One region of the Paenibacillus sp. FSL M7-1046 genome, then DNA from elsewhere that is predicted to be linked to it. Evidence: a T-box and tRNA genes for the amino acid it is inferred to sense, from the RefSeq annotation. Region 1 holds a T-box; the other holds one or more tRNA genes.
The links. The T-box of region 1 lies ahead of lysS (lysine--tRNA ligase). A T-box ahead of a tRNA ligase gene usually reads a tRNA of that ligase, here a tRNA-Lys.

Region 1 (7,633 bases):
GTCCGCTAACCGTAAGCTGATGGATTAGGGAATATCCTGAATTCTCAGCACTGGCAAGGATCTGTTCCGGCTGCTTGTAGTTTCCTTGATAACCGCTATGTATACGTTCCGCCCTCATCACTTCCACTCTGGATGTTGCAGACTTAGAGGTTTCCCACATGAAGGTCATAGACTCTTCGGTCGGCCACTGCAAATAAGGCCCCTTTATCATAGTCAGCATTAATTCACTCCTCTCTCATCTCTACCTCCACCCATGTTCCGAAAACCATACTCCCTGCCTGTATTGGTCCAGCGCCTGACCGGCAACTGGCAGAAGATTAGCTGGCAGCCGGTCTAATGGAAACCAGCGAAGATCATCACATTTGTGGGGTTCAGCGTTGCTAATTTCACCTGACCACTGCTTGGCGATAAAGAAAAAATCAACCCGTTCGTCATGGGAGGTTTTAATATGCATTACTCCGGTCATTTCTAAATCCCCGTGAGCAATTACAGCGCCGCATTCTTCCTGAACCTCACGAATTGCGGCGGTCATTACCCCTTCACCACGTTCCAGACGTCCCGCCGGGAGCGCGTAATATCCATCATCATGTCCCGTATTGAAGCGCCTGAGGAGCAGCAGCTGCTGGTTTCTAATCATAAAAACATGTACAACACTTAAGAGTCGGAATTCAGACATTCTAAGGTGCACCTTCTCTCTTTAGTTATATTATAGGAACATACGTTTGTTAAAAGCCATGTGAAAAATATAGCATAAATAATCCCACTTATCTACTTCATCTATAACTTAGATACGGCTTGGCAGTTGATAAGGGCTGTGTTCTTTACCTAGAATTAAAAACTCCTTCACAGCAGCAGCCGTGAAGGAGTCTAGTATTCATCTATCGAAGCGAATGTGTTATTTGGCAGCTTTGGCTGCGTTCAAAATAGCCGTTAAGTAACCCTTGGTATCCACCAGCGTAGCCCCGCTGACGGCATCCACCATTTCTTCTTTGCTCTTCTTGGCGAGCGTGGCTTCAAGCGATTTAATCGTCTTACCTGTCGCAAATTTCTCAACAGCAGCTAAGTTTTTGTCATAAGCAACTGTGGATTTGGCTTCTTCTTTCATATGATCACTGTAATATTTGTTATTGGCCTTCTTGGAGGCCAGAACCATTGCAGGATCTTTATAATTTTGTCCGAAATCGGCATCGGAGTTAGGAACTCCCTTGGCCACATCTGTGCTAAGGAATTGATAATCATCCAGCGAGGCAGCCACGATTACACCGTTTTGAACAACGGCAACAGCTACGGTGAAGCATTTCGTGCCATGTGCTGCCGCTTCTACCCGGCCTACCTTGAGCGGTGCACTGGCGGCTGAAGATACATCATTCAGCACGTTGCTGTTGCCTACTCCTACAACTGCTAATGAAATACCAGCTACCAGCAATAACTTTGTTACCTTTTTCACAACCATTCCCCCAGTCATGTTATAAAAACGCTTACAATCTATATTTATCAATTTTCGCCCATCAAGTCAGTTACAAATGTTACTAATAAAATGTAAATACATGGAATGATGTACGTCTTTAACCGAAGCCCGGAAGACTGTAAGATTGTTTAGATGATCACTGTAAGGTCGCTATTTCTGAGAACAGAAAAATCCACCTTTCTACTGCTTGTAAATTTTTTTGTAGCATGACCGCAAACTAATACGAAAAATAAGCCGCCTTTGCTATGATGGAGAGGTATGAATACTAGGAAAGGAGAATATTTTTCATCTATGGAAATTAAAAATCTAATTACAGCAATATCGAGAGAAGCGTTAAGGGTTTGGCTACAGGAAAATGGTAAGACTGAAAAACATTGTTGGGTCGTAGTGAGTATGTCGCCAACCCCAGATAGGCTGCTATACTTGGACGCGGTCGAAGAATCTTTATGTTTTGGATGGATTGATGGAGTCAAAAAGAAAATTTCTGAAACTGAGCTGGTGCAGAGACTGTCTCCTAGAAGCAAAAGAAGTTCTTGGACTGAATTGAATAAAGAACGTGTCCGCCGCCTCGAAAAATTGGGGTTAATGACTGATGAAGGAAGAAAGGTACTTCCTGATATGGACCACGATTCTTTTAAAATAGATAGGGTTATTGAGCAAAGGCTTAAAGAGGAAAGGCAAGTGTATGAGAATTTTTTGGCACTTCCAGCTCTTTATCAACGAGTTCGGATCGACACGATACAATGTAATATTAAGCAGCCTGAATTATTTAAGAGTAGATTAGACAAATTTATATTAAACACTAAAGAAAATAAAATGTACGGTCAATGGCATGATAATGGACGCCTTCTGGATTATTAAGAGGCGCTAGATCAAATGGTGTATAAATGACAAAAAAAGCGGCAGAATATCTTCTGCCACTTTTCTTGGTGCTACTCAAGTGGAAGGATCACTTATACGTGTTTTGTTCATTTTTCTTATAAGTCGTCCTATCATCCCGGAGCGACTCTTTGCGGTTGTCGAGTTTTTTCTGCTCTCTTTGCTGGGCTTCCTGGCTGTTGACGGGTGCATTCTCCAATTCTCCCACCGTATTGATCAGGTTTTTATCCGGCGTTGTTTCATGCGGCACTGTGTTGCCTCCTTTAAGTTGGATACTTATTAGTGTTCCAGCTTATTTTGGCATTTCCACAGCCAGATTATTCTTTCCAGCGCCCCCTAACAAAATAACCCCACATAAAGATTGCTGTCTCATATAAAAAAACGGCCAGAGCAGACAAAACATCTGCTGGCCGTCTTCGGATGAAATCAGTGCTGCTATTCTTCGGAATCTACATTATGATATACCTGCTGTACATCATCCAGTTCTTCCAGAGCATCAATCAGCTTCTCAAATTGAGCCTCGGCATCTTCGTCAAGCGCGACATAATTCTGTGGAAGCATGGTTAGTTCTGCCACGGTGAAATCGGTTATGCCTGCATTGCGGAACACTTCCTGTACCGCATGGAACTGGTCCGGTGCGGCATATACAATGACAGCCTCGTCCTCTTCCAGAACATCGCGAACATCCAGGTCAGCTTCGATCAGCATTTCCATCACTTCATCGGCAGATTTGCCTTCCAGACCGATAACGGCTGTTTGATCGAACATATACGTTACCGAACCACTGACACCCATGTTGCCGTTATTCTTACTGAACGCGGAACGCACCAGAGGGGCTGTACGGTTAACATTATTCGTGAGCGCATCAATAATGATCATTGAGCCGCTTGGTCCGAAGCCTTCATAACGAAGTTCAACATAATTCTCATCACCGCTGCCTTTGGCTTTTTCCAAAGCACGGTCGATAATGGCTTTCGGCACATTGTACGTTTTGGCGCGTTCCAGAACAACCTTCAACGCCCGGTTTGATTCCGGATCAGGTTCGCCCTTCTTCGCGGCTACATAAATCTCTACCCCAAACTTGGCGTAGACCTTACTTGTATTGGCATCCTTCGATGCTTTCTTTTCTTTAATATTATTCCATTTACGACCCATATAGTTTCCGCTCACTTTCCAACATTAATTATAAACAGTCGACTTCTATTATACCTCTGATCGAACGATCACGTAAAGGGCAGCCCATTTGCTAGGAAAAGTCTAACAAATCCAGTAATTGTCCCGCTCCCAGCACCTGAATTAACACGGGAATCCGCGGTCCCTCCTGTTGATTGAGAGTGAATTGATAGATGATTTTAAACAAACGTTTTTGATTGTTTTTCATTATTTTTTTGTCCTTATCGTGACAAATTGCGTAAATTTCCGTCATCAGCTCTTGTTCATTCATTCCTTCTCTTCGCAGTAAGCTGCAAAAATCTTTAATCCATTCCTGTTCGCCGGGCTCTAAAGTCTGATAATAGGCGATGTCAGGTTCAGTATTCACTGTAATCATACGCTGCGGAACCCATTGTCTGATCCAAAACTCCGCACGGTTTGCGGTTTGTTGGAGCAGCTCCTCGTTATGCCCTCCACCGTTACGTGCCATTATCTCCTTTAGCAGTTCGAAATCGAAGTCCACAAGCGGCAAAATACCGGAGACCTGACTGAAGCTTGGGGCCTTGGCCTCTGTAACATGGTGCATGGACAGCTCCAAAGCAGCTTTGATCTCTTCAGGGAGCGCTGGAGACGGGTAGGCTTCACGAAAACGCTCAAATTCCGCATAATTTCGGAGCACATCTTCATCCATCCCAATATGAAAAGCGGCATTCGGCTGATATTTTGCGAACAGAAACAATAAATTCTCCGGGGTATACACTTTCAGAAGATCCGCAGGCGTGTAATGATTTCCCGACGAGCTGGACATTTTGGCGTGGCTGCCTTTGATGCTGATGAATTCGTAAGGCACGTAATATGGCGGTTTATTCTCAAAGATTTGTGCGGAAATCACACTGGCTACGTTGAAGCTGCCTGTTTCAGAGGAATGATCGCGTCCACCGGGCTCGCAAGCTACCCCTTCCATTCCCCAGCGCATCGGCCAGTCTATTTTCCAATGCAATTTGATTATAGCAGCCTCCGGGACAGAGACAGCGTTATGCTGACCACATGTACATGTATAGGTTAGTGTTTCTGCCTGATCGTCAAAATCCACAACCGTAGTGCTATCCTTTCCGCATTGCTCACAATATACATGAACTGGATAAAAAGCGGCTCTGTCTTCTGCACTGGCTTCCCCTGTTTTAAATGACATGAAAATATCGTAAATCTCCCCTCTGCGGCACAGCGCTTGAAGGATGGCCGGATTGTAGCGGCGCGACTGATACTCCCTGCTCTGATAGATGAACTCGGGTGTAATCCCAAATGCCATCAGCGCTTGTTCAAATTCTTGCTCGAAATGCTCCGCATAGGAGGAATGGCAGCCAAAAGGACACGGAACCTTGGAATAAGGCAATCCAATATATCGTTCAAAGCCTGGATCTACATGATTAGGAACCTTCCGGAAACGGTCGAAGTCATCCCATGAAAAAATAAACCTCACTTCTTTGCCCGCTTTTTCGAGCGCTTTGCTTACAAAATAAGTCGTCGCGATCTCCCGGAAATTCCCGATATGTACCGAACCCGACGGGCTGATCCCCGAAGCACACACAAAGGCTTGCTGCTCAGGATGCATTTCAATTAACTGACTCGCTATTTTTTCTGCCCAATGCATAACCAATCACCTCTAATTTTTTAGTTGGAAAAAGCAAAAAAGCTCTCGTCCGCAAGATTGTCATCTTGAGGACGAGAGCTATAATTAGCGTCGTGGTACCACCTCTGTTTGCGAACAGGTTACCCTGCTCACCTCTTCGGGTACGGCCATTACGCTTATACCCTATCTCTGTAACGGGAGATCCCGTCATACCATCCTTGAGCAACCGGCTCAATTCTGTATGAAGCTCGGAGACTTTATTCGTTGGAATCATCGCTGCTCCATTTCACCAGGCTGGAGCTCTCTGTGAACAATACGTTCCAATTACTCTTCTCTTCATTGCTGTTGTTGATGTAAGTTATTGTAAGCCATAGTAACCCGGTTCGTGTACATCTGTCAATAACATCCGTTTGATGAATAGGTATATCACCATAAATGTGCTGATATCCCCTGTTATTTACCCATTTCAATCAACTGCAAGTGCCATATATATAAGTTGAATGAGGTAAACACCTACACTTAGGAGGGATATCATGTATAAACCGATACGCAAAAAAAATTTCAGAAGAAGACCTTTGGTCATAAAAATCCAAAAACATAAAAGAGTTGAACCGAAAAGAATAAGACCTCTGGATATCTGGAGCACGATCCGTCCATCGGCTTTTAGGGCAATCGGTGCCCCTAACAGCGTTGTCAGCATAACTAAAGCAGATCAGCTTACCAAAATTCCTTTTCCTGTGGTTCAATTCGATTTATGCGGTGAATATGATCCTCTCCACTCCGTGTTTATTCCAAAAACTTCAGGCGTTTATTCCATCAGTTCATTGATTGCCGTCAATCCGGTAAACCCTACTGTCAATTATGTCATTGCACTTGTGATCCTGGTGAATGGTATTCAATCTCCTAATACACCGGTAGACAACGATTTTTTCGGCACCAATGTAAACAGAAGCAACGCTACAAGTGTTTCTACGATCTTGAAACTGAACGGCGGCGATCGGGTTGAAATCTTTGCCACCACCACAACTCCAGGCTTTATAGATCAATTTTCATTTGTTGTCACGACTTCTTTCGAAGCTGCCAGATTCCCGTCTCCTTGCTGACTCGCAAATCTGCACTAAGAGACCGCTCCTAATTTCAGGAGCGGTCTCTTAGTGGGTAACTCGTATTCTGTTCAGATCCAGACTTCATTAGCGGTTTCAATAACCAGGCGCAGCTTATCCCACTGCTCTTCCTCAGTCAGCATATTGCCTTCCTCCGTGGAAGCAAATCCGCATTGCGGACTCAGACACAGCTGCTCAATATTCACATATTGGGCGGCTTCTTCAATTCGGAGCTTAAGCTGCTCTTTACTCTCAAGGCCTCCATGTTTGGTAGTCACCAGCCCCAGTACTACAAATTGATCACGGATAAACCGCAGCGGCGCGAAATCACCGGACCGTTCATTATCGTATTCAAGGAAAAAAGCATCGACCTCTGCCTGAGCAAACAGCACTTCGGCAATCGGCTCATATCCCCCAGCGGCGAACCAGGTGGAGCGGAAGTTGCCCCGGCATACATGCAGGGCAATCGTCATATCCGCCGGACGTAGAGAGATGCTCTCGTTAATCAGCCGCACATAGTCCTGCGCCAGCTGGTCCGGATCAATTCCCCGGCTGCGCAGATGCGCACGGTGTTTGCCGCTACATAGAGTTCCCCAAGTCGTATCGTCCAGCTGCAGATAGCGGCAGCCTGCATCATAGAAAGCCTGAATCGCTGCCCGGTACACTGCTATAATATCTGCGTACAGCATTTCACGCTCCGGATAAATTTCATTCCCGTTATAATCCTGCACGAAATGAAACAAGGCAGGAGAAGGAATCGTCATTTTTACCGGCGTATCTCCGGCTAACTGCTGCGTCTTGATAAATTGTCCGATCATGGGATGGTCCGTAAAGGCGATTTTACCGACAATCTTGAAGCTCTCCGCCCGCTGGGCAGTTTCTTTTGAGCAACCGCCTTGGTTCAGGCTGATTTTCTGTGTGCCTTGGATTCCGAAGAAGAAATCAAGATGCCACCAGGAACGCCGGAACTCACCATCTGTGACCGCCTTAAGTCCCAGCGCCTTTTCCTGCTCCAGCAGCTTGGAAATCTCTTGATTCTCTATCTCATAAAGCTGCTCTGCCGTGATTTCACCCTGTTCAAACAAATTGCGGCCGGTCTTAATCTCATCTGTACGCAGGAAGCTGCCGACGATGTCGTAACGAAAGGGAGGAGCATTTCTTTTGGAGCCGATAACTGGACTGATCATACGTCCCTCCTGCTGTTATAGTAAGGATTGATTGAAGTCGAAATATTGTTCAGACACCAGATCATTCAGAATTTCAATGAACCCGGACATGATTTCGCTTGGCTTGCGGTCCTTGTGGGCAATCCAGCCAACCGTGAACACTTCATTGCTGTCAAAAGGAACCGTTACGAGCCCTTCGCCGTTCAGCTCAGAGGCCATAATGCCCGTGCCTATC
Region 2 (7,633 bases), 1.1 Mb from region 1:
CTTGCCCTTTTTGACAAAAAACAAACCTTCTGTAAATGTCGACGGTGTCTGGATCAATGTATTCGCCGGGACTGCTGTAATGGAAGTCATCTCCTCCATCTCCATAAAGTCCTCAGTGGACAGATTATTCAGAAGATTAAACTGGGATAAATACTGGATGCTATCCATGGATCCTCCTTGGCATGTAATTGGTATTACCATACCATAATCGAGCCAAAGTTCCGACGGAACAAACTATGTAAATCACGGCTCTGCGGTATAAATGAACCCCGGGCTGCATAAAAGCCCGGGGTTTATTTTGTATCCGATAGCCATCCTTAGGTGATGGAGGCTTCGTAAATATCCTGTGTGGATTTTGCGAGCATAGCATTGAAATCATCGTCCGATAGCTGATCACTGAGCCCTTGCGATAAAGCGCGGGAGAAGCTGGCGATCAGTCCATGATTATGTGCCAGCTTGTCATTGGCTTCAGCCTGGGAATAGCCTCCTGACAAAGCCACGACCCGTACCACATGCGGATCTTCAATCAAATCGCTGTAGAAATTGTCCTCAGTCGGTATGGACAGTTTTAGCATGACCTTTACATCTTTGCCAAGGGCGGTCAATTGAGTGGAGAGCTCATGTTTTAAAAGCTTCTCAGCTTGTCCCTTATCTGCGCTGTGGATATCCACTTCCGGTTCGATGATCGGCACCAGACCATAACCTGCAATTTGCTTAGCAATGATGAACTGCTGCTCGACAACTTTTTGAATGCCTTCGGGATTTGCTTCCTTAATCAGCGAGCGCATCTTGGTCCCGAAGATTTTTTTCTGCACTGCGCGCTTCAGGAGGTCATCCAATCCGGGAATAGGCTTCATGAGCTGAACCCCATTTTCAAGTTCATCCAGACCTTGATCGATTTTCAAAAAAGGCACAATGCCTTTCTCTTCCCAGAGATAATCGGCGGTTAATTGCCCGTCAATGAAACGATCCATCGTGTTCTCAAAAAGAATAGCACCCAAAATGTGCTTGGAATCAAACGCTGAGCTCTTTATAATACGTGTTCTCATTTCGTGAACCCGTTCAAACATCTCTTCTTCATTGGAATAGCGGTCTTCCTGAATACCGTATTGCAGCAGTGCTTTAGGCGTGCTTCCACCGCTTTGATCCAAAGCTGCAATGAAGCCCTTTCCCGTGTGAATCCGGTCCAATTGTTTCGTATTCATGGTCGTTTCCCCTTCCCTTCCATAAAGTGAATGGTAACTGTTTCAATCATGTATAGTTTAGTTAGAATAAACGAACAATGCAAACTAAAGGAAAAGACAGGGAAGCCAATCAAGTATGAGAGGTGAGTTCACATGAGTATTGATTTGATCTGCACGATAGGTCCGGCTAGTTCTTCTCCTGCTGTTCTCAAGGAACTGCTGCTGAGCGGGATGTCGATTGCCCGGCTCAATATGTCGCACGGGAGCCATGAAGAGCATGAGCGGGTAATCGAAGCTTTGCGGGCAGCCGCTGCCGAATCGGGACAGCCCGTGCGGATTATGGGTGACTTGCAGGGACCGAAAATCCGTCTGAAGAACGTAAAAGGGGACGCGATTCGCTTAGATGAGGGCCAAACGTTTTTCCTTGACCAGTCTGATGAACCAGGAAGCCGGGAACGCGCAGCGCTCGATAATCCTGGTGTAATGGAAGATATTTTACAAGGAGCGACTATTTTAATCAACGACGGGGAAGTCAAGCTTGAGGTGACGGACAAGCATCCGTCTAGGATCACTACAAGGGTTATAGTCGGTGGAATGATCGGCAGCCGAAAAGGCGTTAATCTTCCAGGAACGGTACTTCACTTGCCGGCCATTACGGAAAAAGACAAACGGGATCTTCAGTTTCTGCTGGAGCATCATGTGGATTGGATTGCGTGTTCCTTCATCCGTGAGGCGTCGCATTTGGAGGAAATTCGAGAGTATGTAGCTTCACTGGGGAAATATAGTCAACCTGGCCTTATTTCTAAAATCGAAACTATTCATGCCGTGCGTAACTTTCCATCCATCATGGAGGCGTCCGAGGGAATCATGATTGCGCGCGGAGATCTTGGCGTGGAGCTGCCTTTTGAACGTATCCCCTTTATTCAGAAAGCGATTCTTCGCGAGTGCAGCCTGTCGAAGACCTATGTAATTACGGCCACCCAAATGCTGCAGTCCATGGTCGATCATCCGGTTCCGACGCGCGCAGAGGTAACAGATGTCTCTCAGGCCGTAATGGACGGGAGCGATGCCGTGATGCTGTCAGCTGAGAGCTCGGTTGGTCATTATCCTGTGCAGAGCACAAGAGCCCTGAATACAGTAGCCCAATTTGCAGAGAACATGCGGGAGCAAGGGAAAAACGGTTTTTCACTAGAGGAAATTTGCTCCGAGTCCCTATTTGATAATCTGTAAAGGGACACAGATAACCCTATTTCAAGCCGTTGCTTTGGCAAAAATGATGAAGAACAACATCAACTCGCCTAATATAAGATGTGGAGAAGCCGCTATAAATAGGTCCAGGGTAAACAGGGCACAAAGAATGCCGGTTAACAGAGTAATAACGGTGAAGCTGGGTCTAAGATGATTAAATTTGTACTGATAGAGTATGAACATCACGGAAATATAATAGATCAGCACAGAGCCAAAGGCAAAACAAAGCATAAATACGTACTCCAATTGATCTATAAAGAGAAGTTGTATGGAAGCGGCAATCATACTGAGTGAAAAATAAATAAATAAGTGCCCGTATATGAGGCTCTGTCCTGCCGTTTGTTTCGATTTGTCTACGTGCTTCTCCACATTCTCGAAGTATTGCCACCAGATGGCTATCACTAATAGAAAAGCCAGGGCCGCAAAAAAAACAGAAGATCCTGTGAATTTATAGGATTGCAGGACAGACAGCATGCTGACTACCGACTCACCAAGCAGAATCAGGGTGAACAACGCAAATCGTTCTAATAAATGCGCAGTATGAATAGGCGTCTTGACCAAAATCTTTCGTCCGAGCAGAGGTACAATAATGTCCACAGCAATGCCTGCATATAGAAACAAATACCGTACTGAGGAGTCAAAAAAGAGGGAAAAGCAGGAGATAACGATTCCCAGCCCAAAGGAGGCTCCTAAGAAACGGGCTGTTTTTTGCTTATGTGCAGCCTCTGTCTGCGAAGAAAGCACATACTGGACGGCGGTTAAGCTCCTTAAACCGATATATCCGACAAAAAACGGCAAATAATTCGCATCAAAGTCCACATCAAGACTGGCGGTCATGATCAAAACAAAAAACAGCTGCACGATCATAAAGAGCCGTTGCGCATTGCTGTCACGGCCGAATCGGTTGATGTATACGGATTGCCCTACCCAAGCCCACCAAATCGGAACGAAAATCAGGATGAATTTCACCAGATGCTCAACGGAAATACTGTTATGCTCGACATGCAGCAATACATGGGTAGCTTTGGAAACAGCAGCTACAAATAACAAATCGTAAAAAAGCTCTAGCCAAGAAACCTTTTTCTCATGCATTGTTAGGAAGCCCCCTCGGATTCTGCAGAATAGGTATGGAGACTGGTGATGTTTCATCAGAATATATTAGCACACAATTACTTAAAAAATAAGCAAATATTTAGACCCTTTAGCGTATCCGTTATTAGAAGAATCAGCATATGTAATACCGATATAATTCCTTATATACATTGCGGTATCGTAATGAGTTTTTTGCTGTTATGTCGTAAACTATATATACGTGATTTTCGCGTAAACCCGGATGAACCGGTGAAGGTTCTGCGGTTCCCCAATACATATAATACAACCGGGAGATCTATAATTTCGTGACAGGAAGGACTTTTAATTTCACTATGAATACGAAGCCGCTAACAAAAACTGTAACATTCATTGAAGCTCTGGCCATTGTGGTGGGGATGATCATCGGATCGGGGATTTTTCTGAAGCCTGGTATTGTGCTGAATCATGCCGGTACGCCATGGATGAGTATTTTGGCCTGGGGGATTGGAGGAATCATAACGCTGGCCTCGGCGCTGAGCGTGGCGGAAATCGCAGCCGCCATTCCTAAGTCAGGAGGTCTCTATACTTATCTAGGTGAACTGTACGGCGGGGTATTCGGTTATTTGCTGGGTTGGGTGCAGGCTGTAATCTCCTATCCGGCCTCCGTTGCGGCGCTGGCGATAGCGTTTGCCACATACTCCGGATACTTTTTGCCGCTCAATCAATGGCAGCAGAAGCTGCTGGCGGTGTCCATTCTGGCATTCATTCTCCTCATGAACGTCATTGCGACCAAATTCGGCGGTATTATTCAGACGGTTGCGACTGTTGGGAAGCTGATTCCGGTTGCAGGTATCGTAGGAGTAGGTTTATTCTCGGATTTGGCTCCCGGCTTTGGAGGGATTGGAGCTACTGCGACTGGTGCGGGCTTTGGGGCGGCGGTTCTGGGCACCTTATGGGCCTATGACGGTTGGATCAGCGTGACCAATATGGCAGGAGAAATCAAAGATCCGGCCAAGACCCTGCCGAAGGTCATCTCCATTGGTGTGATGTTCGTGATCGCCGTTTATGTGTTGTTCAATATTGCAATTTTCAAGGCGCTGCCTTACGATCAGATCATTTCTTCCCAGACTCCTGGGGCTGATGCAGCCGAGGCTTTGTTTGGCAGCGGCGGCGGGGCTTTCATTACTGCGGGGATTATCGTGTCTGTACTTGGTGCGCTGAATGGGTATTTAATGACCGCGGCGCGGGTGCCTCAGGCAATGGGGGAGAAGAATCAGATTCCTTTTTCCCGGGTACTCCGAAGCATCCATCCCAAGTTCCAGACTCCAGCCAATGCGCTCATTTTTCAAAGTGTGCTGGCGGTCATCTATATTTTCTCGGGAACCTTTAATACGCTGACGGATTTGCTGGTGTTTGTGTTGTGGATTTTCTTTACAATGGGTGTGTTTGGTGTGTTCATCTTGCGTAAAAAACTGCCGCAGGAGAAAGGACGTTACCGTGTGCCACTCTACCCGGTTACCCCTATCTTAGGGGTGGCAGGCGGGATCTATATTCTGGCCAGCACAATTGTGAGTGATCCGCTGCGTTCTCTTGTGGGTATCGGCATTACGCTGGCCGGACTCCCGGTCTACTATGTGCTGTCCCGCAAAAACCGGTAGTTTTAAAATAATGAAAGAACTTGAGTAATAATTTTCTTGACAGAAGAAATATAAAGTTATATGATATTAAAGCGTCTTTTAAAGATGATTTCTTTTTTTGAAAGATTCTAGTCTAGTGGAATTCGAATAATTAGACATCTATTTGGACTCTTAGCTCAGTTGGTAGAGCAGTTGACTCTTAATCAATTGGTCCAGGGTTCGAGTCCCTGAGAGTCCATCACAGAAAAAACGGCAGAGATGCCGTTTTTTCTGCTGTTCGGGTAGTGGAGTGGCTTTTTATTTGGTTTTGAATCGTGGTATAGTTTGGATAGAAAAGACGTACAATGCAAAGAGAGCCGTGCGTCAACACGACTCTCTAGGCAATAGCCGCTTTTAAGGGCGGCGGCTTTAAGGTATTACGGGCAGAGATAGACCGCATCCTTTGCGAGAGGGCGGTCGGCACATACAAAGCGACTCCAAGGGCACTTGCTCTTATCGGACAAGCGAACCAAACACGTCAAATACCGGCGTGTTTTTTTGCGTTTAATTTCGGCGTCGATCATGCTCTAGTTCTTCTTTTATATATTGCATCAAAAGCTTCTTGGAAGAGGAGATATACTCATCATTGCGTGCTTGCAGCAGGCCGACCGGAATGGCGGAATCCTTCAGTTCAACTTGGATTCTCACAACATTTGGCGGTAATGGCGTAGAATCGAGAACGGCTCCTATGGAGGAAGGGATTTGCTGGACGAACCCCGCAATGGCTGAGATTTGACTTACTGTATACAGAAATGGAGTTTCAGTGTAACGGGAAAATTGCTTCGATAACCGCGAATAATATAAACAGGTAGTTCCCCCGGAAATGATTGGATAACCCAGTAATTCCTCAAAAGGGATTCCGTCTCTCCCCACTAACGGGTGGTTGTCCACTGCGATGAAAGAGATACGCTCGTTGTACAGTGGCTCAAAGTGAAACGAAGCCGCCTCGGCAGGTTCTCCGCATAGGGCAAAGTCCAATACATTCTGAAGCAGTGAACGGGACAGGGAGGCTGTGTTCCCGATTACGAAGTGGCAGGATACATTGGGTTTATAGTCGCGGAACCGCTTTAGCGAGTTTGGCAGTACCTGCTCTGTTAACGATTCCAGCCCTCCGATACTTAGAGTGCCGATCTCCTCTTTTTGCAAAGCTTTGGCCTGTTCTGCTACATAGTTCCAATGTTGAATCAGCTTGTCGATCTCTGTTGCAAATATTTGCCCGGCAGCGGTAAGCTCTGAATCCCAGCCTCGTTTGAAAAGCTTGATGCCCAGTTCCTTCTCCAGCCGCTGAACCTGGTTCGTAATCGTAGATTGTGCGTAGTTCAGTTTTGCGGCGGCTTTGGAGAAGTTTCCTTCTTGAAGGATAGTCTGAAATGTAGTGAGTTCCTTTAAGTCCATAGTCTATATCTCCATCGGAAAAATTGAATTTTTATATCATTTAATTCAATTATACAGAATAAGAGGTGGGGAGTACAATAAGGGTAAATCGCTAAAGGAGTGAAGTGAACATGCCATTCGTCAGGGTAAGTTACTTGGAAAATAAATACGATGCGGAGCAATTACCCAATATTAGCCGTGATATCATGAGTGCTCTGGTTGAGCATTTTAACGTACCTGAAGATGATTTTTTTCAAGTATTCCATGCACACAAAGCAAGTGAGTTTTATTATAGTCCAAATTACTTGAACATAGAGCGAACGGATGGACTGCTCTTTATTCAAATCACGCTCAAATCCGGAAGAAGCACGGAGCAAAAAAAGAGTTTTTACAGCAAGTTGGCTCAACAGTTGTCGAACACCCTCCACATCAGGAAAGAAGACGTCTTCGTCGTGCTGGTCGATACGGAATTTGAGGACTGGACGTTTGGCAATGGCATCGCACAAATGATTGAACGTCCATAGAAGGAAAGGAGGGGATTGGAATGAAGCATCGTAAAATTGCATCGAAAGCCCTTGAAACCTTTGGGGAGATTGCCCCAGCGTTTGCCCGCTATTCGGAAGAAGTGCTCTTCGAGGAGGTATGGCGGAGAGAGCAATTATCGCTTCGGGAACGTAGTCTCCTTACGGTATCGGCGCTAGTCGCTGGTGGACTTACCGGGCAGTTGCCCTTTCATATCCGTCTGGCCCGGGAGAACGGTCTATCCGAGGAAGAATTGATCGAAGCGATAACTCATCTCGCTAGAAAGTGATTCCCAAAGTGACAACAATGTAACAAACCCCCTCCTGCTTATCACCTGGATCGAACGACAGGGTTTGCGCTTAACCATACAATTAATGTGTTGGTTGGAACTGCCTGTTCGATCTGACTTGGGTTAAGCCCAAATTTAAGGGAAGCAAGGAGAGGATTTTCGTTGAGTAAGAATAGGAATAACAAAACCCGCCGCACCTCCGGCATGCTGGCCGCTCTGCTGCTGCTGACTCTTGCCGGTGAAGCAAGCGCGTATGCTCAGCCGTCTGA

Region 2: it encodes a tRNA-Lys, which carries the amino acid that the T-box ahead of lysS (lysine--tRNA ligase) is inferred to sense. The anticodon was not compared.

The regions. Positions count from the first base shown of each region.
Region 1 covers NZ_JBBOXB010000001.1:6,347,474-6,355,106, forward strand. Annotated here, with positions in the region: gene NYE29_RS28190 (metallophosphoesterase family protein) at 1-220, opposite strand, end outside; gene NYE29_RS28195 (NUDIX hydrolase) at 242-676, opposite strand; gene NYE29_RS28200 (FMN-binding protein) at 896-1,447, opposite strand; gene NYE29_RS28205 (YdeI/OmpD-associated family protein) at 1,760-2,329, shown strand; gene NYE29_RS28210 (hypothetical protein) at 2,418-2,597, opposite strand; gene NYE29_RS28215 (YebC/PmpR family DNA-binding transcriptional regulator) at 2,783-3,502, opposite strand; gene lysS (lysine--tRNA ligase) at 3,594-5,150, opposite strand; T-box leader at 5,215-5,478, opposite strand; gene NYE29_RS28225 (ABC transporter permease) at 5,663-6,232, shown strand; gene NYE29_RS28230 (5-methyltetrahydropteroyltriglutamate--homocysteine S-methyltransferase) at 6,304-7,419, opposite strand; gene NYE29_RS28235 (LysR family transcriptional regulator) at 7,435-7,633, opposite strand, start outside.
Region 2 covers NZ_JBBOXB010000001.1:7,417,016-7,424,648, reverse strand. Annotated here, with positions in the region: gene NYE29_RS33350 (Crp/Fnr family transcriptional regulator) at 1-168, opposite strand, end outside; gene NYE29_RS33345 (fructose bisphosphate aldolase) at 318-1,205, opposite strand; gene pyk (pyruvate kinase) at 1,338-2,414, shown strand; gene NYE29_RS33335 (low temperature requirement protein A) at 2,436-3,524, opposite strand; gene NYE29_RS33330 (APC family permease) at 3,830-5,161, shown strand; tRNA gene NYE29_RS33325 (tRNA-Lys) at 5,306-5,378, shown strand; gene NYE29_RS33320 (LysR family transcriptional regulator) at 5,684-6,574, opposite strand; gene NYE29_RS33315 (tautomerase family protein) at 6,685-7,077, shown strand; gene NYE29_RS33310 (carboxymuconolactone decarboxylase family protein) at 7,098-7,364, shown strand; gene NYE29_RS33305 (serine hydrolase) at 7,527-7,633, shown strand, end outside.